4 regions of the Pseudomonas sp. GW822-FHT04H02 genome follow, and region 3 is predicted to be linked to each of the others. Evidence: riboswitches for the same ligand, from Rfam matches in the RefSeq annotation. Region 3 holds a riboswitch; each other region holds the start of a gene.
The links. Region 3 has a riboswitch for cobalamin ahead of AC1RMG_RS19270 (CbtB domain-containing protein). Riboswitches for the same ligand answer to the same signal wherever they lie in the genome.
Positions count from the first base shown of each region.

Region 1: another riboswitch for cobalamin. It lies ahead of AC1RMG_RS01310 (TonB-dependent receptor plug domain-containing protein); the one in region 3 lies ahead of AC1RMG_RS19270 (CbtB domain-containing protein).
Region 2: another riboswitch for cobalamin. It lies ahead of cobO (cob(I)yrinic acid a,c-diamide adenosyltransferase); the one in region 3 lies ahead of AC1RMG_RS19270 (CbtB domain-containing protein).
Region 4: another riboswitch for cobalamin. It lies ahead of AC1RMG_RS05130 (TonB-dependent siderophore receptor); the one in region 3 lies ahead of AC1RMG_RS19270 (CbtB domain-containing protein).

Region 1 covers NZ_JBXAMM010000001.1:269,103-275,019, reverse strand. The annotation lists gene AC1RMG_RS01325 (APC family permease) at 1-7, shown strand, start outside; gene AC1RMG_RS01320 (arginine N-succinyltransferase) at 181-1,197, shown strand; gene AC1RMG_RS01315 (arginine N-succinyltransferase) at 1,247-2,320, shown strand; cobalamin riboswitch at 2,537-2,740, shown strand; gene AC1RMG_RS01310 (TonB-dependent receptor plug domain-containing protein) at 2,893-4,818, shown strand; gene AC1RMG_RS01305 ((2Fe-2S) ferredoxin domain-containing protein) at 4,830-5,582, shown strand; gene AC1RMG_RS01300 (ABC transporter substrate-binding protein) at 5,575-5,917, shown strand, end outside.
Region 2 covers NZ_JBXAMM010000003.1:326,890-332,806, forward strand. The annotation lists gene bluB (5,6-dimethylbenzimidazole synthase) at 1-573, opposite strand, end outside; gene AC1RMG_RS13750 (cobyrinic acid a,c-diamide synthase CobB) at 566-1,906, opposite strand; gene cobO (cob(I)yrinic acid a,c-diamide adenosyltransferase) at 1,917-2,528, opposite strand; cobalamin riboswitch at 2,610-2,842, opposite strand; gene AC1RMG_RS13760 (hypothetical protein) at 3,014-3,595, shown strand; gene AC1RMG_RS13765 (PQQ-dependent sugar dehydrogenase) at 3,666-4,985, shown strand; gene AC1RMG_RS13770 (class I SAM-dependent methyltransferase) at 4,988-5,650, opposite strand; gene AC1RMG_RS13775 (C40 family peptidase) at 5,672-5,917, opposite strand, start outside.
Region 3 covers NZ_JBXAMM010000004.1:403,526-409,442, reverse strand. The annotation lists gene AC1RMG_RS19295 (fatty acid cis/trans isomerase) at 1-505, shown strand, start outside; gene nfuA (Fe-S biogenesis protein NfuA) at 648-1,232, shown strand; gene cobM (precorrin-4 C(11)-methyltransferase) at 1,527-2,273, opposite strand; gene AC1RMG_RS19280 (cobalamin biosynthesis protein) at 2,356-2,769, opposite strand; gene AC1RMG_RS19275 (CbtA family protein) at 2,766-3,467, opposite strand; gene AC1RMG_RS19270 (CbtB domain-containing protein) at 3,479-3,667, opposite strand; cobalamin riboswitch at 3,764-3,989, opposite strand; cobalamin riboswitch at 4,131-4,342, shown strand; gene cobW (cobalamin biosynthesis protein CobW) at 4,441-5,511, shown strand; gene cobN (cobaltochelatase subunit CobN) at 5,515-5,917, shown strand, end outside.
Region 4 covers NZ_JBXAMM010000001.1:1,114,341-1,120,257, forward strand. The annotation lists gene AC1RMG_RS05125 (DUF7693 family protein) at 1-127, opposite strand, end outside; gene AC1RMG_RS05130 (TonB-dependent siderophore receptor) at 298-2,448, opposite strand; cobalamin riboswitch at 2,559-2,763, opposite strand; gene AC1RMG_RS05135 (NAD-dependent epimerase/dehydratase family protein) at 3,125-4,057, shown strand; gene AC1RMG_RS05140 (bifunctional glycoside hydrolase/polysaccharide deacetylase family protein) at 4,136-5,917, shown strand, end outside.

The DNA.
Region 1 (5,917 bases), on a different contig from region 3:
GCACTAGTTGCACCCGCGCGGCGCCCCAGGGCGTCGCGCCAACCCCGGCGCTGCCAGCAAGAGCGGCCCGGGGACTGGCCGCCGGATGCCGCGGCCATGGAACTGCGTGGTAACCGACAGTGATGTCTGGCCAGTGCCTGCCCCCCCGGGGCAAGCGGCCCTTGATACAGGAGTACACCCATGCTGGCCTTGCGTCCGGTGGCGTTATCCGATCTGCCCCAACTGCGGCGCCTGGCCCGCGAACGCCTGCTGGGCGTGACCTCCCTGGTGGATGACGAAACCTGCCTGCGGGACAAGATCCTCGATTCCCTGGCCTCCTTCGCCAAGAGCGAGGCCAGCCAGGGCCCGGAGAACTATTTCCTGGTGCTCGAGGACCTCGACAGTGGCCAGTTGCGCGGCTGCTCGGACATCCTCGCCACTGCCGGTTTTGCCAGCCCGTTCTACAGCCTGCGCAACCGCCCGTTCATCAGCAGTTCCCGGGAGCTGAACATCCAGCACGGGGTGCCTACCCTGTCGCTGTGCCACGACCTCAGCGAACAGACCCTGCTGCGCAGCTTCCATGTCGACCCGCCGCTGGGCGGTACGCCACTGGCCCAGCTCACCTCCCGCGGGCGGTTGCTGTTCATCGCCGCCCACCCCCGGCGCTTCGCCGACAGCTGCATCAGCGAGATCGTCGGCTACAGCGACGCCAACGGCGAGTCGCCGTTCTGGCAAGCCGTGGGCCAGCACTTCTTCGACCTGCCCTATGTCGAGGCCGAGCGCCTGTGCGCCCTGCAGGGCCGCGGCTTTCTCGCCGAACTGATGCCCCAGTACCCGCTGTACATCCCGATGCTGGCGCAGGCGGCCCAGGACTGCATCGGCCAGGTTCACCCGGATGCCCGGGAGGCCTGCCAGATCCTGATCGACGAAGGCTTCGCGCCGACCCAGTACGTCGACCTGTTCGATGCCGGGCCGACCCTGCAGGGGCGCAGCCACCAACTGCGCTCGATCGCCCAGAGCCGGGTCGCCACCAGCTACCCCAGCCCCCAGAGCGGCCAGGGCCAGCAGTGGCTGCTGAGCAACGAGCGGCTGCAGGGCTTTCGCGCCATAGTCGCGGCGCTGGACACCGCCCCGGGCGCTGAAATCGGCCTCGACCCGGCCATGTTCCAGGCCCTGCAACTGGCGCCGGGCGAGCCGGTACGGAGCGTTGCCTTATGAACCGGCCCCTGTTGCCCCCCTGCCCGGCGTCATTGCCAGGAGCCCGCCAATGATCGTCCGTCCGATCCGCGTCACCGATCTGCCGGCGGTCTTGAGCCTGCTCGAAGGCAGCTGTCGCGAACTGAACAACCTGTCCACCGACCCCGAGCGCCTGGCCCATCGGGTGCGCTGGGCGCAGCGAGCCTTCGCCAACCAGGTGGAGCGGGCCGATGCCGACTACCTGTTCGTCATGGAGGATGACGAGCAGCAGGTGATAGGGGTCTGCGGCCTGAGCGGCGCCATCGGCCTGCGCGAGCCCTGCTACAACTACCGGGTCGGCACCACCCACGGCAGCGCCCCGGTGCTGGGCATCGAAAAGCACATCCCGACCCTGTTCCTGTGCAACGAGATGACCGGGCAGTCGCTGCTGTGCTCGCTGTTCCTGCGCCGCGATCACCGCCAGGGCTACACCGGCCGCCTGCTGTCCACCGCGCGCCTGCTGTTTGTCGCCGAATTCCCCCGGCTGTTCGGCGACAAGCTGGTGGCCGAACTGCGCGGCCAGCTCGACAGCCAGGGCCGCTCGCCGTTCTGGGACAGCCTGGGGCGGCACTTCTTCAAGATGGGTTTCCAGCAGGCCAATCGCCTGTCCAGCCACGGCAGCAAATCCTTCATCGCCGAACTGATGCCGCGCCAGCCGCTGTACACCTGCCTGCTCAGCCCCCAGGCACAGGCCGCCATCGGCCAGGCCCACGCCAGCACCGAACAGGCGGTGAGCATCCTGCGCGACGAAGGCTTCAGCCATCAGGGCTGCATCGACATCTTCGATGGCGGGCCGCTGATCGAGGCCGAGGTGGCGAAGGTCCGCAGCGTGCGCGAAAGCCAGACCCTGCCCCTGCTGGTGGGCACTCCGGACGCACAGGCGCCGGTGTGGCTGATCCACAACCGGCGCCTGGAAAGCTGCCGCATCACCGCCGCCCCCGGGCGCCTGGTTTCGGGTTGCCTGCTGGTGGACCGGCTGACCGCCAAGCGCCTGCAACTGCAGCCGGGCGACTCGGTACGGGCGGTGCCGCTGCTGGCCTGCGAGTCACGCACGGCCCTGCACGCACAGCGGCACCTGGCCCCGCAAAGCGCCCTGCTCCTGTAGCCGCTGCCGCAGGCTCGGGCCGCGCTCGGAAGAACGGCCCGCAGGGGCGCGAAATCTCGAGACCGCTGAGGCGCTCGACATGAGACTGCCAAGCAAGGCCCTGCGGGCCTTTGTGCAGCCTCGCGGGCTCGGCAGCGGCTACAGAGGCGTCAGGGCGATGAATCCGGTAACACCTGGCGGCAGGCGCAACGTTGACGAACGCCGGGGCGGATGTTCATATGCCGCCCAGTTTCAGGTGCCTCCTGCCGCCGTGCAGGAGGTGAAACGGGAAACCGGTGCGCCCCTTTTCGGGCAAGTCCGGTGCTGCCCCCGCAACGGTAAGCGAGTGCTGCATTCAACAGGCCACTGTACCCAAGGTATGGGAAGGCGAATGCCGCCAGACTCGCAAGCCCGGAGACCGGCCTGTGACGTCTGTTTGGCAATCCTGCGGTGGGCGGGCATGGGCCGGTATGGTCGCGTGCCCGTGGCCGATACCCTCTCCTGCGTGCTTCCCGAAGACACTTTCGAGAAGACCAACAATGACAACACCTGACACTTTCCTTGCACGCGACTGGCGTGCACCTGGCCGCACCATGAGCGGCGCCCTGCTCGGCTGCCTGTTCAGCCCCCTGCTGCTGGCGGACGACAGCCCCCTGACGCTGGACCGGCAATTTGTTTCCGCCCCCTCGGTGGAGTCCACCACGGTGGCCGAAATGGCCCGGTACGGCAGCAAGGTGGAGATCATCGACCGCCAGCAGATCGAACGCGCCGGCCCCAGCAGCGACATCACCCGGGTCCTGCAGATGTACGTGCCGGGGCTGTATGTGGCGCCCAAGAATGGCCCCTTCGACTACGGCACCTATTCCCTGCTGGGCGGGCGCAACGACGACACCCTGATCCTGCTGGACGGCGTGCGCCTGAACAACCGCCTGTACGGCGGCCTGTACCTGGATACCCTGCCGGCCAACGCCATCGAGCGCATCGAGGTGCTCAAGGGTGGCCAGAGCCTGCTGTTCGGTACACAGGCGGTGTCCGGGGTGATCAACATCGTCACACGCAGCCCGCAGACCCGCGACGTCTCCGGCGAGGTCAACCTGGGCCTGGACAGTTTCATGGGCAGGAGCGGCGACGCCCGCGCCGAGCAGATCCTCAGCAACGGCCTGGGCGAGCTCGGGCTGTTGGCCTATGTCAGCCACAACGTCTCCGATGGCTACCAGCCATTTCGCAACAGCGCCTACAACGCCAACACCCGGGACAAGAAACGCAGCTATGAAGTGACCACCTTCGGCGCCAAGGCGATCCAGGGCCTTGGCGACGCTTCGCGGCTGGAACTGTTCTACCAGTACAGCGACGCCAACCTGGATTTCGCCCGCCCGGTGAACAACCGGAAAACCACCAACGACCGCATCCAGCAGATCGCCACCGCGACCTTCGAGCAGCGCCTGGACGAAGGCTTCAGCTACTTCGTCAAGGGCCATGTCAACGACTGGGACACCCGCTACACCAGGATCGACAGCCTCGACGACGCCAGCCTCAAGGTGCGCAACCACAACGACTACTGGGGCTTCACCGACTGGGGCCTGCAGGCCGAGGGCAAGGCCGAGCTGGACGGCGGCCACGTGCTGGTATTGGGCACCGACAACCAATGGTTCAAGGGCCAGGACGACGTGCTCAAGATCGATAACAAGCAGGCCCAGGCCAATGCCCTGTACACCCAACTGCGCCCGGTGTTCGACGCCCTGCCCGACTGGCACCCGAGCCTGGGCGTGCGCCACGAGAAAATCAGCGGCGGCGAGAGCGCCACCGTGGGCATGCTCACCTCGCTCTACGACCTGACGCCCCACTGGCAACTGCGCGGCCAGTACGGCAGCGCCTTCAAGCTGCCCAACGCCGAGCAGCTGTACGCCAACGAGGACTACGAAAAAGGCAACCCCGACCTCAAGCCGGAAAAGAGCCTCAATGCCGAGCTCGGCCTGGACTACAAGGGCAGCCTGCTGGCCGGCGAATTCAACGCCAGCGTCAGCGCCTTCCACCGCAAGATCGACGACCTGATCACCCTCGACGCCAACGATGTCTGGAGCAACGGCCAGGGCCGGATCAAGGTGCGCGGCATCGAACTCGACGGGCGCTGGCAGTTCAGCCCGCAATGGACCCTGCAGGCGGACATGACCCGCAACCTGGTGGAGTCGCGCAACGGCGTGACCCTGAGCAACATCCCCGGTTTCTTCGCCCGTTCGCGGCTGGGCTTCGAAGCCCCGGACCGGATGTGGGGCGTGGGTGGTGCGGTCCGCTACATCGGCCAGATCGACAGCCCAAAGAACGTCGACTACGGCCACTATTCGGTGGTCGACGCCGATGCCTATCGCTACCTGGATACGGCCCAGCAGCACCGCCTGAGCCTACTGGTGGAGAACCTGTTCGACCGCGACTACAGCACCAGCATGACCAGCACCTCGCCCTCGGTGGACAACCTGGGGCGCCCCTTCACCACCGAAGTGCGCTACACCTACCGCTTCTGAGGCCGACCGACATGCATGAGAACTATCAACGGGTGCTGTTCGTCGGCCCCGGCCTGCACGGCGGCGCCCTCGGCGAAGCCTTTCGCAAGGAGCTCGAGGCCCTGCGCGGCGACGGCGCCGACACCCGGGTGATCGACACCCTGGACGGCTTCGACAGCCTCTGGGCGGCGCTGGGCGAAGCCCTGCCCGAGGACGGCGCGAAGCTGCTGGTGGTGGACCTGGAACCCAGCTCCGACAGTGCCTACCTGGACTGGCTGCGCGATGAGCTGGGGCGCCTGGCCCAGGCCCACCCCCAGGCACCGCGGCTGTGGATCACCGCCCAGGCCCTGGGCCGGCGCGGGCTGGACGCGGCCCTGGCCTGCGCCAGCATCGGCCAGCGCGAGCGCCACCTGGCCTGCGACAACGTCAACGCGGTGCAGAGCGACCCGGACTGGTCGCGGGTGCCGCCCCATGCCCGCCAGGTGTTCCTGTGCACCGGCCCGCGCTGCGTGCGGCGCGGCGCCCTGGCGCTGTGGAAGACCCTGCGCCGCGAACTGCTGCGCCTGGAGCACATGGAGACGCCCGGTGGCGTGCTGCTGACCCGCACCGCCTGCCAGTTCCCGTGCAACCTGGGGCCGGTACTCACCGTGCACCCGGACGGCTGCTGGTACCGGGTGCGCGATGACGGCGAGGTGCTGCGCCTGGTCCAGCAGCACCTGGTCCAGGGCGAACCGGTGGCGGATCTACGGATTCCCGCGCCCTACGGAGGAACCGCGGATGCCTAGCAGACTGCTCGGCCTGCTGCTGTGGCTGGCGGCCCTGCCGGCCCTGGCGCACAGCTACCAGAACTGTGGCCGGACCTGGACGGTGGACGGCCCGCCCCAGCGCATCGTCGCCCTCAACCAGCACAGCGCCGACCTGCTGCTGGCCCTGGGTGCCGGGCCGTCGATGATCGGCGTCGCCTATCTGGACGACGATGGCCAGGCCCAGGCCGAAGGGCTTTACCACGGCGTGCCGGTCATCGCTCGCCAGTACCCGTCGGCAGAAGTGCTCTACAGCCTGAAACCCGACCTGGTGGTGGGCGGCTTCGCCTCGGCCTTCCCGGAAAACTTCAGCTCCC
Region 2 (5,917 bases), on a different contig from region 3:
CATCGGCGCCGGGTAGAATTCGGTGACCGGGCCCAGGCACAGCACGGCCACGGGCTTGGCACCTGCCGGCAGCCCCAGCAGATCGGCCAGGGCCTGAGGATCGAACAAAGACACCCACCCCATTCCCAGGCCCTCGCTGCGGGCCGCCAGCCACAGGTTCTGGATGGCGCAGGACAGGGACGCCAGGTCCATCTCCGGCAGGGTCCGACGGCCGAAGATGTGTCGTTCGCGGTCATCCATCAAGGCGGCCACCAGCACCTCGGCACAATCGTTGATGCCTTCGACCTTGAGCTTCATGAACTCGTCGGAACGCTCACCCAGGGCTTGGGCGGTGCGCACCCGCTCCGCCTCCACCAACTGCTGGATGTGCTTGCGCAACAGGCGGTCGCTGATGCGAATAAAACGCCAGGGCTGCATCAACCCGACACTGGGCGCCTGATGCGCTGCTTCCAGCAAGCGCCGCAGCACTGCCGGCTCGACACTGCCACCCGCGAAATGACGCATGTCGCGGCGCTCGGCGATGGCCCGGTAGACCCCCTCGCGCTGCGCCTCAGAGAACCCCTGCTCACTCACCCGCCACGCCCTCGGCTAAAACCGGCTGAACAGGCGCGCCCGGCGCAAACAACGCCGCCACCGCCGCCGGATTGGACGGGAAATAGAAGTGCACGTAAGAGGCCGTCATCCGCCCCTGGCGATACACCGCTTCCGCGCCGCGCCCGCCGTTGGGGCTGAGCCCACGAGCGATGGGCAGCAGCTCGGTGCTGGTCAGGGAATGGTGATAGGTGTGGCCGCGCAGACTGCCTTCGGGCAAATCCACCGCCTGCAAGGCCAGTGCCGCCAGGCGCTTCTGCATTACCGCATCTCCGGGCAGCAGGCCCAGGAGCTCGGCACGCTGGCCTTCGACATCGGTCAGGGAGTCCAGCAGGTAGAGCATGCCGCCGCACTCGGCGAGCAGCGGCTTGCCGGCCGCGTGATGGGCACGAATGGCCTGCAGCATGCTGCTGTTGCGGGCCAGGGCCTGATGGTGCAATTCGGGATAGCCGCCGGGCAGGTACAGGCTGTCCGCGTCGGGCAGCTGGGTATCGTGGATCGGCGAGAAGAAGCTCAACTGCGCCCCCATGGCTCGCAACAGATCGAGGCTGGCGCCATAGGTGAAGGCAAACGCCTCGTCCCGCGCCACGGCAATCCGCACGCCCTTGAGCAGTGGCGCGCAAGCCACCGGCGTGGGTGCAGCAAAACTCACCGCTGGCGGCAGTTCCACCTGGCAACTGCTGGCCAGGGCCTCGGCGGCGGCATCCAGGCGCAGGTCCAGATCATTCAGCTCGCTGGCCTGCACCAGCCCCAGATGGCGGCTGGGCAGCTCGATATCGGTTTCCCGGGACAAGGCGCCATACCAGCGCAAGCCTTCCGTCAGGCTGCCTTCCAGCAACTGCGCATGGCGCAGGGTACCAACCCGGTTGGCCAACACCCCGGCAAACGGCAGGTCCGGCTGGTAGCGCGCCAGGCCCAGAGCCAGGGCGCCGAAAGTCTGGGCCATGGCGGTGCCATCGATCACCCCCAGCACCGGCACGCCGAAATGCCGCGCCAGATCGGCGCTGGAAGGGGTGCCATCGAACAGGCCCATGACCCCCTCGATCAGAATCAGGTCGGCCTCTCCCGCCGCCTCCCAGAGCAGACGGCGGCTTTCCTGCTCGCCCACCATCCACATGTCCAACTGGTACACCGCGGCACCACTGGCGCGCTCAAGAATCATCGGGTCGAGGAAATCCGGGCCGCACTTGAAGACCCGAACCTTGCGCCCCCGGTTGCGGTGCAAGCGGGCAAGGGCCGCGGTCACCGTGGTCTTGCCCTGGCCGGAAGCCGGTGCGGCGATCAACACTGCCGGGCAATGACGAACATCAGTCATGAATTCACGCTCACAGCTCGACACCTTTCTGCGCCTTGATCCCGGCCTGGAAGGCGTGCTTGACCATGCCCATCTCGGTCACGGTATCGGCCAGCTCGATCATCTCCGGCTTGGCGCCGCGACCGGTCACTACCACATGCTGCATGGGCGGACGGGCCTGCAGGTCACTGAGCACCTGATCCAGGTCCAGGTAGCCGTGCTTGAGGGCAATGTTCAGCTCGTCGAGCACCACCAGGCCAATATCCGGGTTGCTCAGCAACTCCCTGGAAACCGCCCAGGCGGCTTCAGCAGCAGCAATATCGCGCTGGCGATCCTGGGTTTCCCAGGTAAAGCCTTCGCCCATCACGTGAAAGCGCACCTGCTCGGGGAAACGCCGGAAGAACAGTTCTTCGCCGGTGCTGTTACGCCCCTTGATGAACTGCACCACGCCACACTGCATGCCGTGGCCCATGGACCGCGCCAGCATGCCGAAGGCCGAGCTGCTCTTGCCCTTGCCGTTGCCGGTCAATACCAGCAGCAGGCCGCATTCGTTGGGCGAGTTGGCAATGCGTTCATCGATCACGGCTTTTTTGCGCAACATGCGCGCCAGATGGCGCTCGTCACGATCGGGGGATTCACTCATGGGGCAGCTCTCCGTTGGGGCTGGGGAACGGGGGGCAGGGAAAAGGAACAGACGGCGCTAGCCTGGCATCGCCCACCGTGATGCCGTTGGATGGATCAGGCCGGTCTCCGGGCTCATGAGCGGCATGGCTGCCGGACTGCGCGCCTTCCCGTGTCATTGACACAGTGGCGTCAGGCGCAGTCTTGACTCATCTACCGTTGCGGGGGCAGCGCCGGAATCGTCGTCGGCTCCATCACTGGAACAGACCCTGACCGGCTTCCCTGTTTCACTCTGTCGGCCACCGGCCACAGAGCACCTGAAACAAGTCGCGAAGGTTAGAGGGTTGGGGGTGGAGCGTCAATTAAAGCCGGCCGTCGCCCCCGGCACAAAACTGCACTGCATCAATAAACTGACGCCAATCTTGTGCCACACTCAGAGCAATGATATCAAATAGCCACTTTTCAGCGCCCCAGGCGCCAACCACACAACAATAAGGGGTGAGTTCGATGCAAGGCATGATCATCAGCAATCCGAAGCTGGAATTCCTGCGCCCGATGCTGGAACGCTGGTTCGATTGCATCGATCGCTACAACGCGGTTCGCGGCGATAACGAAACGCCCTACTGGTTCGACGAGCAGGCCAATCTCGGGCTGCTCAGCGCGGCGGCCTGGATGGCCGAGATGGTCAGCCTGGAACACAGCCCCAGCAGGAAACAGCAGGAAGAAGGTGCGCGCAACGCCCGCACCGACCTGTACCTGGCCACCAAGGAAGAGCGCGCCTACATCCACGCCACCCAGCGCTGGCCAAGGGTCAACAGCCTGAACCTGACCCAGGCACTGCTGGACGTTGCCCAGGATGCAAGAAAGATCAGCTACGCCAGCGACCTGAGACTGGGTTGCCTGTTCGTTGCCCCACAAAAATCCCAGCACAGCGCTACCCCGGAAGAGCTCCAGGACATGCTCGACGAACTGCAGAAGGAGCACTGCTGCGCCGTGGCCTGGTACTTCCCCTACGCCTATCGCAAGCTGCACAACGAGACCGGCCACTACCACCAGGGCGTCGCCGTGCTCTTCAAGGAGGCCCGCTGATCGGGCGGAACCATCGACTGGCTATGCTTCTCTATGACTACGACGTCCGTGCACTCATAGGGAAATTCGCATGCTCAAGCTTCAGCACAGCCTACTGATCGCCATCGCCGCCAGCCTCGCCGCCTGCGGCGAAACTTCCAGCCTGCAGGTGTCCGACGGCACCGGCCCCAACCCCAAGCTGCCGGAACCCAACCCGACGCTGATCCCCACGGTCAACATCGCCCCCGCCATCGGCTGGCCGCAAGGCGCAAAACCCCAGGCCGCGGCCGGCACCCAGGTCAAGGCTTTCGCCGAGAACCTCGACCATCCACGCTGGCTCTACGTCCTGCCCAATGGCGATGTACTGGTGGCGGAAACCAACGCCCCGCCCAAACCGGATGACAGCCAGGGCATTCGCGGCTGGATCGCCGGCAAGGTCATGGGCCGTGCCGGGGCGGCCGTGCCCAGCGCCAACCGCATCACCCTGCTAAGGGACCAGGATCACGATGGCGTGGCGGAGACCCGCACAGTGTTTCTGGAGAACCTCAATTCGCCCTTTGGCATGACCCTGGTGGGCAATGACCTGTATGTGGCCGATACCGACAAGCTACTGCGCTTTCCCTACCAGAGCGGCGACACCCAGATCAGCGCAGCCGCCACCAAGGTGGTCGACCTGCCCGGCGGTACCCTCAACCATCACTGGACCAAGAACGTTATCGCCAGCAAGGACGGCAGCAAGCTCTACGTCACCGTGGGCTCCAACAGCAACGTCGGCGAAAACGGCCTGGACAAGGAGCAAGGCCGAGCGGCGATCTGGGAGGTGGACCGTGAAAGCGGCCAGCACCGCCTGTTCGCCACCGGCCTGCGCAACCCCAATGGCCTGGCCTGGGAGCCGGCCAGCGGCGCACTCTGGACCGCAGTCAACGAGCGGGACGAAATCGGCAGCGACCTGGTGCCGGACTACATCACCTCGGTCAAGGATGGCGCGTTCTATGGCTGGCCCTTCAGCTACTACGGGCAACATGTGGATGTACGGGTCAAGCCGCAGAACCTCGACCTGGTGGCCAAGGCCATCGCCCCGGACTACGCGGTAGGCCCGCACACCGCGTCGCTGGGGCTGACCTTCGCCGACGGCAGCAAGCTCCCCGCCCCCTTCACCGAAGGCGCCTTCATCGGCCAGCACGGTTCCTGGAACCGCAAACCCCATAGCGGCTACAAGGTGATTTTCGTGCCATTCAGCGCCGGCAAGCCCAATGGAGCGCCGATCGATGTGCTTAGCGGCTTTCTCAATGCCGACGAGAAGGCCATGGGACGCCCGGTCGGAGTGGTGATCGACCAGCAAGGCGGGTTATTGGTGGCCGACGATGTCGGCAACAAGATCTGGCGAGTCTCCGCCGCCAAAGCCCCCTAGGCTCAACGCTTGCGGCACAGCGTCAGACCATCTCCCAGCGGCAGCAGCGACAGATCGATACGCGAGTCATCCTTCAAGGCGCGATTGAGCGCCTGGATGGCTCGGGTATCCTCGCTCAGGGAATCGGTCTCCAGCACGCGCCCGCTCCACAGGGTGTTATCGAACACCAGCAGCCCGCCAACGCGCAGCAGGCCCAGCGCGACCTCCAGGTAGGCCGGGTAGTTGGCCTTGTCGGCATCGATGAAGATCAGGTCGAAACAGCCAAGCTGCCCCGCTCGCTCCAGGCTGGCCAGGGTATCCAGGGCCGGGGCCAGGCGCAGTTCGATGCGCTGGCCCACCCCCGCCTCCTGCCAGTAGCGCAGGGCCGTAGCGTTGTAGTCGCCGGGAATGTCGCAGCAGATCAGAGAACCGTCTTCAGGCAGCGCCTGGGCCATGCACAGGGCGCTGTAGCCGGTGAAGGTGCCGACCTCCAGCACGCGACGGGCGCCGGTCAACTTCACCAGCAACGCGAGGAACTGGCCCTGCTCGGGCGCCACCTGCCAACGGGCGGTGGGCATTGCCTGGGTTTCATCCCGCAGACGACGCAGCAGGGGCGTTTCACGCAGGGAAACGTCCAGCAGGTAATGGTAGAGGGCATCGTCGAGGTTCAGCGTCCGAGCGGTCACAGGCACCTCGACCAGAGAAGATTAGGGATTGCGCGCCAGGTGTTCTGGCTGCAGGACGCGCTTCGCGCTCAGGTAGGCCTTCTGCCAATAGGCCTTGGACAGGCTGTCGAGCTTCACCGTGCCGCCGGTAGCCGGCGCATGCACGAAGCGCCCTTCCCCCACGTAGATGCCCGCATGGCTGACCTGGGAGCCGCCATTGGTGGCGAAGAAGATCAGATCGCCGGTCTGCAGCGCGTTCTTGCCCACATCCGGCGCCTGCATGCCGAT
Region 3 (5,917 bases):
CAGCGCCTACTGCTCACGCCCGAACATCGACCCGGCGCTGCAGGATGCCGAGCAGGCCCTGAGCCGCCTGGCATCGCGCCCGGCGGCGGGCCTCAAGGTCATCGAACAGTTGCCGGAAGCGACCCTGCTGCGTGTCCAGACCGCCAGCGGCAAGCGCGAGTTCTACAGCATGCTGCGCAACCGCGCCCACAGTAACGTGGCCTTCATGCTCGGCGAGTCGCTGCGCTATCAGCCGGGGCTGGACACCCTGACCATATTCCCGGGGATTCTCAGCAGCTATCCGAACTTCATGTTCAACGTACCGGCCGGGCAAGTGCCGGAGTTCGTCGACGCCATGCAGGCGGCCCGGGACGCCGCCAGCTTCGAGAAGATCGTCGAGCGCTGGGGCATCCGCCGCAGCCATCCGCAGTTCTGGCAGTACTTCCATGACCAGACCCGCTACCTGCAGGAAACCGATCCGGTGGAAGCCGGGGTCCTGGACATGAACCGTTACGAAAACCTCTGACATAGAGCTGTCATCGCCCCCGGACTGCGCCTTGGCGCGGCCCGGGGACGCTCTATACCAAAGTCTATCCCGACAAAAATACTAGGACTTTGTCAGCGGCTTGGATTGGCGTAAACTGCGCCCACGTCTGCGAGGAACCACCATGAGCGCCATAACCATTACCGACGCCGCCCACGATTATCTGGCTGATCTGCTATCCAAGCAGAACACCCCGGGGATTGGCATCCGCATCTTCATCACCCAGCCAGGGACTCAGTACGCCGAGACCTGCATCGCCTATTGCAAGCCGGGCGAAGAGAAACCCGAAGACAAGGCCCTGGGCCTGAAAAGCTTCACCGCCTACATCGACGCCTTCAGCGAAGGTTTCCTCGATGATGCGGTGGTCGACTACGCCACCGACCGCATGGGCGGCCAGCTGACCATCAAGGCGCCCAACGCCAAGGTGCCGATGGTCAATGCCGACAGCCCGGTCAACGAGCGCATCAACTACTACCTGCAAACCGAGATCAACCCGGGGCTGGCCAGCCACGGCGGCCAGGTCAGCCTGATTGACGTGGTCGAGGACGGCATTGCCGTGTTGCAGTTCGGCGGCGGTTGCCAGGGCTGCGGCCAGGCCGACGTGACCTTGAAGGAAGGCATCGAGCGCACCCTGCTCGAGCGCATTCCGGAGCTCAAGGGCGTACGTGACGTCACCGACCACACGCAGAAAGAAAACGCCTACTACTAAGGCGTTCGCTGCGACTTGAAAAAACGGCGCCCCGTGAGCGCCGTTTTTTTATGCCCCCAAGCCGGCTCCCCCCAAAGCCTCCGTAGGAGCCGGCTTGCCGGCGAAAGGGCCCTAGAGCCTTGCACCAATTCCCAGATCGCCTTCGCTGGCAAGCCAGCTCCTACAAAGCGCCCAGCGCGGCAACATAGGAACTCCCACCTCGTAGGAGCCGGCTTGCCGGCGAATGGGCCCTCAAGCCTTGCACGATGCCAAGATCGCCTTCGCTGGCAAGCCAGCTCCTACACAGGGTGTGTGTCAGGGGCGATAGAGGTGTGCGTGCCCGGCGCGGTACAGCGACGATTCGCTGAATGCATCCGTGGCCAGCACCCGGCCCACCAGGATCAGTGCCGTGCGCCGAAAACCCTTGGCCGCCACCTGATCGACGATGTCCGCCAGGGTTCCCAGGGCCCAGTCCTGATCCGGCCAGGTGGCGCGGTGCACCACTGCAATCGGGCAGTCTGCGCCGTAGTGGGGCAGCAACTCGGCAACGATCTTCGATAGGTGATTGACCCCCAGGTGGATGGCCATGGTGGCGCCGTGGGCCGCCAGGCTGGCGAAATCCTCGCCGGCAGGCATCGCGGTCTTGTCCGCGTAGCGGGTAAGAATCACGCTTTGGGAGACGTCCGGCAGGGTCAGTTCGGCCCCCAGCAGGGCAGCGCAGGCGGCGGTGGCGGTGACCCCGGGGATGATCTCGAAGGGGATGCCCAGCTCCCGCAGGCAGCGGATCTGCTCGCCGATGGCGCCATACAGGCTCGGGTCGCCGGAATGCACCCGGGCCACGTCCTGGCCCCGGGCATGGGCCTGCTTGATGGCCTCGATGATCTGCTCCAGGTGCAGTTCGGCGCTATTGATCACCCGCTCCGCGCGGTGCCCGTCGAGCACTGCCTGGGGGACCAGGGAGCCGGCGTAGATGATCACCGGGCAACGATGGATCAGGCGCTGGCCCTTGACGGTGATCAGTTCCGGGTCGCCGGGGCCGGCGCCGATGAAATAGACAGTCATGGCTGTGTCCTGTGAAAAAAGGTCGGGAGCCGTGCTTCAGATGAAGATTGCTCATGATCGAAGGCGGGAATTATCGGGGATTCTACCGGGCGGCGACCAATGCCAGGGTGGCTTGGGCGTATTTTTGCCGGGGAACAAGCAGTGTGGCCGGGCCGGGTGACAGCTGTTCGGCCAGGGCCAGGGCGGCACTTTCGGCCACGCCGTAGCAGCCGGTACGTTCGAAGGCGATTTGCGAGCGGTGGCTCAGGCGCAGGGCAAAGGGGGCGAGCTGGCCGCTGCTGAAACAGGTCAGCGGCAGTTCCAGTTGCTCCGCCAGTTGCAGCAGGCCGGGTTCGTTGCGCTTGAGGTCGATGCTGGCCAGGGCCAGGACCTGCCGGGCCTGCCACTGGTGCGCCGCCAGGACCTGGTCGAGCAAGGCGCGCAGCGTGGTCACCGGGCAGCCTTTCTGGCAGCCCAGGCCGACCACCAGGGTCGGCGCTGCGCTCACTTCGATCATGCCGAGTACTGGCCCGCGCTCTTGCGCCGGAACAACCAGGCGCTGATCAGCCCGAGGGCCAGCCAGAAGGCCGCATTGGTCAGCTGCGAGGCGATCTTGAATTGCGCTTCCAGTTCTTCCGGGGCCAGCATCGAATGCACTTCCGGCTGCGGCGCGCCGATCACGTGGGGTACGGCGATGATGGCCGCGCCCAGGACCTTCAGCAGCCAGTTGCGGGCGAACACGATCAGGGCAATGCCCACAGCGGTGGAGGCGGCGGTGCCGACCCACCAGATCTGCCGCTGTGCCAGGTCGGCTGCGGCGGTGCCCGGCAGTTCCGGCGGCAGGCCCAGGGTCGGCGCCAGGCAGAAGGTGGCATAGCCGGCCAGGCCCCAGAGCAGGCCCTGGGACGTGCGGTTCGGCGCGCGCAGGGTGTAGAGGCCGGCCAGCATCAGGGCGAAGCCCACGGCCACCACCAGGTTGCCTCCGGTGGTGGACAGCACGCGCTGCCAGCCGTCTTCCGGCTCCCAGGCTTCGGCATCGTGGCTGTGGGCGGCCATGGCGCCTTCGGCGTGCTCATGGACTTCGGCCGCGGGGGCCTTTTCATAGGTTTCCGCCTGCAGGATCAACGGGGCGACCCAGAAGCTTTGCAGCAGGGTCAGCAGCAGGGCGGCCAAGAGGCCGGTGAAACCTGCGGTTTGCGCGATACGCTTGATCATGTCGGCAGGTCTCAATGGCAAGGGAAGGCGGCGCTGTGGCGAGTGTCGTGGGCCGCGTTGTGCACCGCCTCGATGTGGGAGAAGCCGGCGAAGTACACCAGGCACGCGCCGAGGATCGAGGCGCCGATGGCGGCCACCAGGCGCTGGCTCAGGGTGGAGGTCGTGCTGGCGGAGTGGCTGGTGCTGCTGATGATCGACATGGCGCTTCCCTCTGGAGTGTCAGCGGGGTAGAGGCGCAGGAAAACCCCGCGTGATGGCCACGCAGGGTTTGCAACAGCGCCCGCCCACCGCGGGTTGTTATGTAAGTGTTGCGGGCCGGTCTCCGGGCTTGCGAGGGGCAGGGCTGTGTCATGCCGTGCCGGCAAGTGTCGCCTTCCCATGCCTTGGCACAGTGGATCTGACACTTCGCTCGCTTACCGTTGCGGGGGCAGCACCGGACTGGCCACGGCTTTTTAGTTAAGCACGTGATTCACCGGTTTCCCGTTTCACCCTGTAAAGGGCACCCGTAACAAGGTGTGTAGGAGATCATGGGCGGGGCAGGGGCGTCAATTGCCGTGACCGCTGCGCAGGTGTGCGCCGCGTTCGTGCAAGGTTCAATGGCCCTTTCGCCGACAAGCCGGCTGCTACGGGCGCATTGTCGATTGACCGACCCCCTGGCTCTGCGTAGCCTTGCGCTTTCGAGGTTCTTCGGCCATGGGTCGAAGCTAAGAAGGGAACGCGGTCGATGCCGCGGCTGCCCCCGCAACTGTGAAGGGTTCGATTGCTGCAAGGCCACTGCATGGGTGTCGACGACGCCGGTGGGAAGGCGCAGCAATCGCCGGTCCGACGACTGGCAAGCCCTCAGCCAGGAGACCTGCCTCGATCCAAGATTCTCACTACAACCGGGCGGGGTGATCCGGTGGCGAAATCTCCGCGCGCCCGGCGTTGCGGTTCTCGTCCCGTTTGCCCGCCTCCTTTTGCCAAAGGGCATCCGATGAAAACACTGGCCAAACTTCCCGTCACCATCGTCACCGGCTTCCTCGGCTCGGGCAAAACCACCCTGTTGCGGCACATGCTGGACAATGCCCAGGGCCGGCGCATTGCGGTGATCGTCAACGAATTCGGCGAGCTGGGCATCGACGGCGAAATCCTCAAGCAATGCGCCATCGGCTGCACCGAGGAAGAGGCCAGCGGCCGAGTCTACGAGCTGGCCAACGGTTGCCTGTGCTGCACCGTGCAGGAGGAGTTCTTCCCGGTGATGCGCGAACTGGTGGCGCGCCGTGGCGACCTGGACCACATCCTCATCGAGACCTCCGGCCTGGCGCTGCCCAAGCCTCTGGTCCAGGCCTTCCAGTGGCCCGAAATCCGCAGTGCCTGCACCGTCGATGCGGTGATCACCGTGGTCGACAGCCCGGCTGTGGCCGCCGGCACCTTCGCCGCCTTCCCCGATCAAGTGGACGCCCAGCGCAAGCTCGACCCCAACCTGGACCACGAATCGCCGCTGCATGAGCTGTTCGCCGACCAACTGTCCAGCGCCGACCTGGTGATCCTCAACAAGACCGACCTGATCAGCCCCGAAGACCTGGCCAAGGTGCGCCTGGAAGTGGCCGAGGAGCTGCCGCCGGCGGTCAAGGTCATCGAAGCCAGCAGCGGTCGCCTGCCCCTGGATGTGCTGCTGGGCCTGGGTGCCGGTTCCGAGGAACACATCGACGGCCGCCACAGCCACCACGACCATCACCATGACGGCGATGACGATCACGACGACCACGATCACGACGCCTTCGATTCCATCTCCATCGAGCTGCCCCAGGCCGACGAAAGCCTGCTGCTGGACGCCCTGACCCAACTGGTGGTCAAGCACGGCATCCTGCGGGTCAAGGGTTTCGCCGCGATCCCCAACAAGCCGATGCGCCTGCTGATCCAAGGCGTGGGCACGCGCTTCGACAAGCACTTCGACCGCAAGTGGGGCGCCGACGAGGCCCGTACCACGCGCCTGGTGCTGATCGGCCAGGAACTGGACGCCGCCCAGCTCGAAGCGCAACTGCGCGCCGCACTCAGCGTCTAAGCCATGCACCTGCTCAGGACCCAGCCCGGCGGTTTCGTGTCGGATGACAACATTGCCGACCTGGGACAAACCCCCGCCGAGCTGGTGATCCTGTGCAGCGGCGATTCCAGCCTGGCGCTGCTGGCGGACGCCGCCGAGCAATTGCCCGAGGACTACCCCAGCTTTCGCCTGGCCAATCCGATGCAGGTGCAGAACCACGCCTCGGTGGACCTGTATGTGGACCAGGTGCTGCGCCACGCCAAGGTCATCCTGATTTCCCTGCACGGTGGCATCGCTTACTGGCGCTACGGCGTCGAGCAGTTGGTGGAGCTGTCCAGGCGCGGGGTGCAGTTGATCCTGGTGCCGGGGGACGACCGCCCGGACCCGGAACTCAGCGACTTGAGCACGGTGGCTGCCGGCGAACGCG
Region 4 (5,917 bases), on a different contig from region 3:
GCCAACCCTCGATATCCACCTGCACCTGGCCAGCGCCCGAATGGCTGGCGCCGGGCCGTAGGGGGTAAACGCCAAGGGCGGCATCGCGCAGGCGCTGGCAGACATCTCGGGCATTCAGGCAGGGCATGGGGCTCTCGCGGGCAGTGCAGGGACAAAGGCGCTCAGCATATCCATCGACTGCGTGGGTGCAAGTGCTGATTGGTCGCTGTCCGACGCTGGCCCGGGCCAGTGGCTGGCGAACTCACTGCACGCCTGAAATGGCGCCGCAAAGCCCTGGGCCTTGCGGCAACCCCTCGATCAGAAGCTGTAGTCGGCGGTGACGAACAACGAGCGCGGTTCACCCATCAGCCATTGCTGGCCGCTGTTCTGTTGCGCCGCGGCATAACGCCGGTCCAGCAGGTTGTTCACCTGCAGGCCCAGGCGCACGTCGGGCAGGGCCTGCCAGCCGAGGTTGGCATCCAGCACCGTGTAGCCGGGTACATCGACGCTATTGGCGGTGTTGGCATAACGCGCATCGACGTAGCGCAGGCCCATGCCGGCTTCCAGGCTCGGAGCCAGGGCCTTGTTCAGCCACAGGTTGGCGGTGCGTCGCGGCACGTTGGTGGGGCGATTGCCGGCCCGGGACACCGCTTTGCCAGAGACCACCTCATCGAAGTCGTCGTACTCGGCACGCACCACCGAGGCGTTGGCCGAGACTTGCCAGCCGTGATCCAGGGCCAGCTCCAGCGAGGTTTCCAGGCCGTCGGCGGATTGCTGGCCGACCTGCTGCGCCAGGCGGGTCACCGGATCGGTGGTCAAGAGCTTTTTCTTGACGATGTGGTAGGCCGCCAGGGTCCATTCGCCACGGCCGTTCCAGAACTGCTGCTTGAGCCCGAACTCGGTCTGCTTGGCTTCGGTCAGGTCCATCTGCAACTGGCTCGGGTTGAGGCTGATCAGGTTGCTGACCCCGTCTTCACTGGTGGAGTACTGGCCGTACAGCGACAGTTGATCGGTGACCGCGAACACCAGGCCGGCGCGCCAGTTGCCGCCGGTGAGGCTGCGATCGGTGCGGGTGCCGGCGCGCAGATCACTGCGATCGATATGGTTCTGGTCGCGGCGGATGCCGGTCACCAGCGACCAGCGCTCCGACAGTTGCAGGCGGTTTTCCGCAAACAGGGCGAAAGTGCGGGTGCTGCTGTCGGTCTGGGGCGAGAAGGGCGAGCGGCTCTGGAAGTAGCCCGGTGCCGGGTTCCACGGGTCGATATAGTCGCTACCGATATCCTTGTAGGGCGAGTTGTTGGCCACGCCGAAGCGAATCCTGTTGTACTCCAGGCCGACCACGGTCCTGCTGTCCAGGCCGAACAGCGAGTGGTTGAAGGTGAAGCTCTGGCGATCGCCGATCTGCTCCTGATCGTGCTTGATCTCCAGGTAGTCGCCGCGCAGCAACTGCTCCCGGGAGCTGACCCAGTTGTAGGCTTCGGCGTTGCGCCAGTGGCGGCGGCTCTTGATGTAGTAGAGCTGGTTGCTGGCGCTGAGGTTGTCGCTCAGGGTCCAGTCGGTGTTGAGCCGGGTCCATTCGTCGTTGTAGCGCTGCACGGCGTTGCGCAGGTTGTAGTTCTTGGCCCGCAGGCTGTCGCGGTATTGGCCGGCAATCAGCGGCGTGCCGAAATAGCTGGCGGGTTCGCTTTCACCGCGTTCATGGGCCAGGGTGAAACCGAGGTCGTCGGTGGCTTGCCAGCGTAGCGCCGCGCTGAGTGCCAGGCTGCGTGACTGGCCCTGGTCGACCCAGCCATTGCTCTGCTGCTGGTTCAGGGTCAGGCGGTAGCTCAGGGTGTCGGTCAGCGAGCCGCCGCTGTCCAGGCCCAGTTGCTGGCGATCATGGGAGCCATAGCCCAGGCGCAGGCGGTTGTGGATCTCACCGTCGAAGGGCTTCTTGGCAATCACGTTGATCACCGCGCCGGTGGCGCCTTCCCCGTACAGCACCGAGGCCGGGCCGCGGATCACGTCGATGCGCTCGACCATCCACGGGTCCACCGGGAAGGTCTGGCTGCCGGCGCCGGTGTACAGGCGCGCGCCGTCGAACAGGGTCATCACCGAGGAGTGCCCGGTAAAGCCGCGGGCCGACAGTGCGGTATTGCCGTTGCCCGGGGTGGCGATGCTGGTGATGCCGGGGGAGCGGGTGACGGCATCCTGCACCGTGAGGTTGTTGCGGTTGCTGATGGCGTCGTTGCCCAGGCTGCTGGTGCTGGCCGGAGTCTCCAGGGCCGTGAGGTTCAGCCGCGAGCCGGCGGGCAGGGGCGTGTCCAGAGAGGTTTGCGGGGCGCTGGAGACTCCGCTCACTTGGGTCTCGGGCAAGACCAGGGAGGTTTTCTGGTCAGCCAGTGCCAGGGCCGGGTAGGCCATGCAAGGCAGGAGGGTGAAACACAGCGAGGGGCTCGCCAGGTGTTGCAGCAAGGAGGTGCGGGACATGCGATTCCTACTACTTGTAAGGAATGAATGAATCCCGGAGGGAACAACGCATAGGGAATCGCGGGCAGCCGCGCCCACGAAAACCGGACTGCGCCCGCCCACCGCGGGGTTGTCAAACGAAGTTGCAGGCCGGTCTCCGGGCTTGCGAGGGTCATGAGGCATTCACCTTCCCATGCCTTGGCACAGTGGTCTGTCGAATGCTTCGCTCGCTTACCGTTGCGGGGGCAGCGCCGGACTGATCATCGAAATGACGCACCGGCTTCCCGTTTAACCCCATGCACGGCGGCATGGGACACCTGAAACTGGCGCGCATATGAGCACTGCCGAGCCCTTGCGTCAATGGCATGTGGCCAGCTACGGCGGCGGTTTCAGCGCTTTATGCCAGGCAAGTCAATATATTGACCTATTTTTCCTGGCGCTTAAATAATCAACAAATATCGACGCATTATTGACGATTTTGCTTTTCTGACCCAGTATGTCGGCGCTGAGCGATTGATTATCTTGAGTTTTTTTTGACGCCAAAGCGCTGAACTCTGCTCCGAAAATAGGCGAAACAGCCTATGGCGCAGAGCAGCCACTAAAAAATGACGGCCAGGATGGCAAGTAGCCAGGGCTGATCCGTTGGCTGTGCTAGCTTCAGACGGCGTAGCCGCGATATTTCTCTTTGGAATGATCTATGTCTGCCGAACGGATACTGGTTACTGGGGGCGCTGGTTTTATCGGTTCTCACCTCGTGGATGCACTGCTGGCCAAGGGTTATGCGGTGCGGGTTCTGGACGACCTTTCCACGGGCAAGGTCGGCAATCTGCCCATGGGCGATGCTGGCCTGGAACTGCTGGTGGGGGATGCCGCCGATGCGGCACTCCTGGCGGATGCCGTTCAGGGCTGCGATGCCGTGGTGCATCTGGCTGCTGTGGCGTCGGTCCAGGCTTCGGTCGAAGACCCGGTGGCCACCCACCAGAGCAATTTCATCGCCACCCTGCGCCTGTGCGAGGCGATGACCGCGGCCGGTATCCGCCGCGTGGTGTTCGCCTCCAGTGCGGCGGTCTATGGCAATAACGGCGAGGGCACGCCGATTGCCGAAGACACCCCCAAATCTCCCCTCACGCCCTACGCGGCGGACAAGCTCGCCAGCGAGTACTACCTGGACTTCTACCGCCGCCAGCATGGGCTGGAACCGGTGATCCTGCGCTTTTTCAATATCTTCGGCCCGCGCCAGGACCCTTCATCGCCGTACTCCGGGGTGATCAGCATTTTCAGCGAGCGGGCCAAGGCCGGGCGGCCCATCACCCTGTTCGGCGATGGCGGGCAGACCCGCGACTTCGTCTATGTCGCGGATCTGGTGAAGATCCTGGTGCAGGGCCTGGAATGCCCCGCGCCGGCAGCCGATGCCACCAATGTCGGGCTCGGCGGGGTGACCACCCTCAACGATCTGATTGGCGCCCTGCAGCAGATCAGCGGCAAGCCGCTGCAGGTGAGCCACGGCGCGACCCGCTCCGGGGATATCCGCCATTCCAAGGCCGACAACCGCCGCTTGCGCGAGCGCTTCGACCTGGGCACGCCCAGCAGCCTGGCCGAGGGCCTGGAACGGCTTTACCGCAGCCTTTAGTTCGTTGCCTTAGGGGCGCGCCATGGCGGCTGCCCTAGAGCCTGATGTTGTGCAGATTGATCTACTGAAGAGTGAGTTATGGATATCGAGTTTCGCAGGGGGCATGTCTGCAAAGTGGTTCGACGCCTGTTTACCGCATTGGCCTTGTGTGCCACCAACACCCTGGTGCAGGCCGCGCCCGCGGCGCCCGCCAGTGTCGGGTTCTGGTACGCCGAGCAGCCACCCTTGCAGGAGCTGGCGCAGTTCGAATGGGCAGTGGTCGAGCCCGGCCATATGGCCAGCGCCGATGTCGCCACCTTGCGCAAGCTCGGCAGCCAGCCGTTCGCCTACCTGTCGGTAGGGGAGTTCGACGGCAACCGCGCTGCCCTGGCCAAGCAGGCCCTGGCCCAGGGCGCGAGCCCCGTGCGCAACAAGGCCTGGGACAGCCAGGTGATGGACATCGCCACCCCGGCCTGGCGCGAACACCTGTTCAAGCGTGCCAAGGCGTTGCAGGACCAGGGCTACGCCGGCCTGTTCCTGGACACCCTGGACAGTTTCCAGTTGCTCCCCGAGGCCGATCGCGAACCGCAACGCAAGGCCCTGGCCTCGTTCCTGCGGGAACTGCACAGCCGGCTGCCCAACCTCAAGCTGTTCTTCAACCGGGGCTTCGAGGTACTGGGCGAGCTCGATGGCGTCGCCTCGGCCGTGGCGGTGGAATCCATCCACGCCGGCTGGGATGCCTCGGCCAAGCGTTACCGCCCGGTTTCCGAAGCCGACCGCACCTGGCTTGAAGGCGAACTCAAGCCGCTGCGCGCACGCAACATCCCGCTGGTGGCCATCGATTACCTGCCGGCCAACCGTCGGGAAGAGGCACGCAAGCTGGTCCGGCAATTGAGCCAGGAAGGCTTTATACCGGTGGTCACCACCCCGGACCTCAACGCCCTGAGCATGAGCACGGTGGAAGTCCAGCCGCGGCGCATCGCCATGCTCTATGACCCGCGCGAAGGGGAACTCTACGATCACGCCGGGCACCGCATGCTCGGTGGCCTGCTGGAATACCTGGGTTACCGGGTGGACTACTTCCCGGTGGACGACAGCCTGCCTGCCTACAGCTTCGCCGGCCTTTACGCCGGGGTGGTGCTGTGGATGACCAGCGGCCCGCCCGAGGACAGCCGTGCCTTCTATAGCTGGGTCGGCCAGCGCCTGGATGAGCAGGTGCCCCTGGCGATCATGGCCGGCCTGCCGATCGAGGACCGGGCGCTGCTCAAGCGCCTGGGGCTGAACCTGGCGGCGCCGGGGGCTCGCGATGCCCTGCATGTGCTGAGCCAGGACAAGAGCCTGATCGGCGCCTTCGAGGCTCCGGTGGTGGCGCGCAGCCGCGAACTGACCCGCGTGAGCCTGCTGCCCGACGGGCCGAAACCAGCCCTGGTGCTGGGCGATGACAAGGGCGGCAAGTACGTCCCGGTGGCCACCGCCGCCTGGGGCGGCATGGCCCTGGCCCCCTATGTGGTGGAGGCCAATGTGGAGCGCAGCCGCTGGATCCTCGACCCGTTCGCCTTTATCCAGAAGGCCCTGCGCCTGCCGTCCCAGCCACGCCCGGACACCACCACCGAGAACGGTCGGCGGATCGCCACGGTGCATATCGACGGTGACGGTTTCCCGTCCCATGCCGAAGTGCGTGGCACCCCGTATTCCGGGCGCCAGGTGCTGGACGACTACATTCGTCCCAACCCGTTCCTGACCTCGGTCTCGATCATCGAAGGCGAAGTCGGGCCCAAGGGCATGTCGCCGTTCCTGGCGCGGGAGCTTGAGCCCATCGCCCAGGAGATCTTCGCCGACCCCAAGGTCGAAGTGGCCACCCACACCTACAGCCACCCGTTC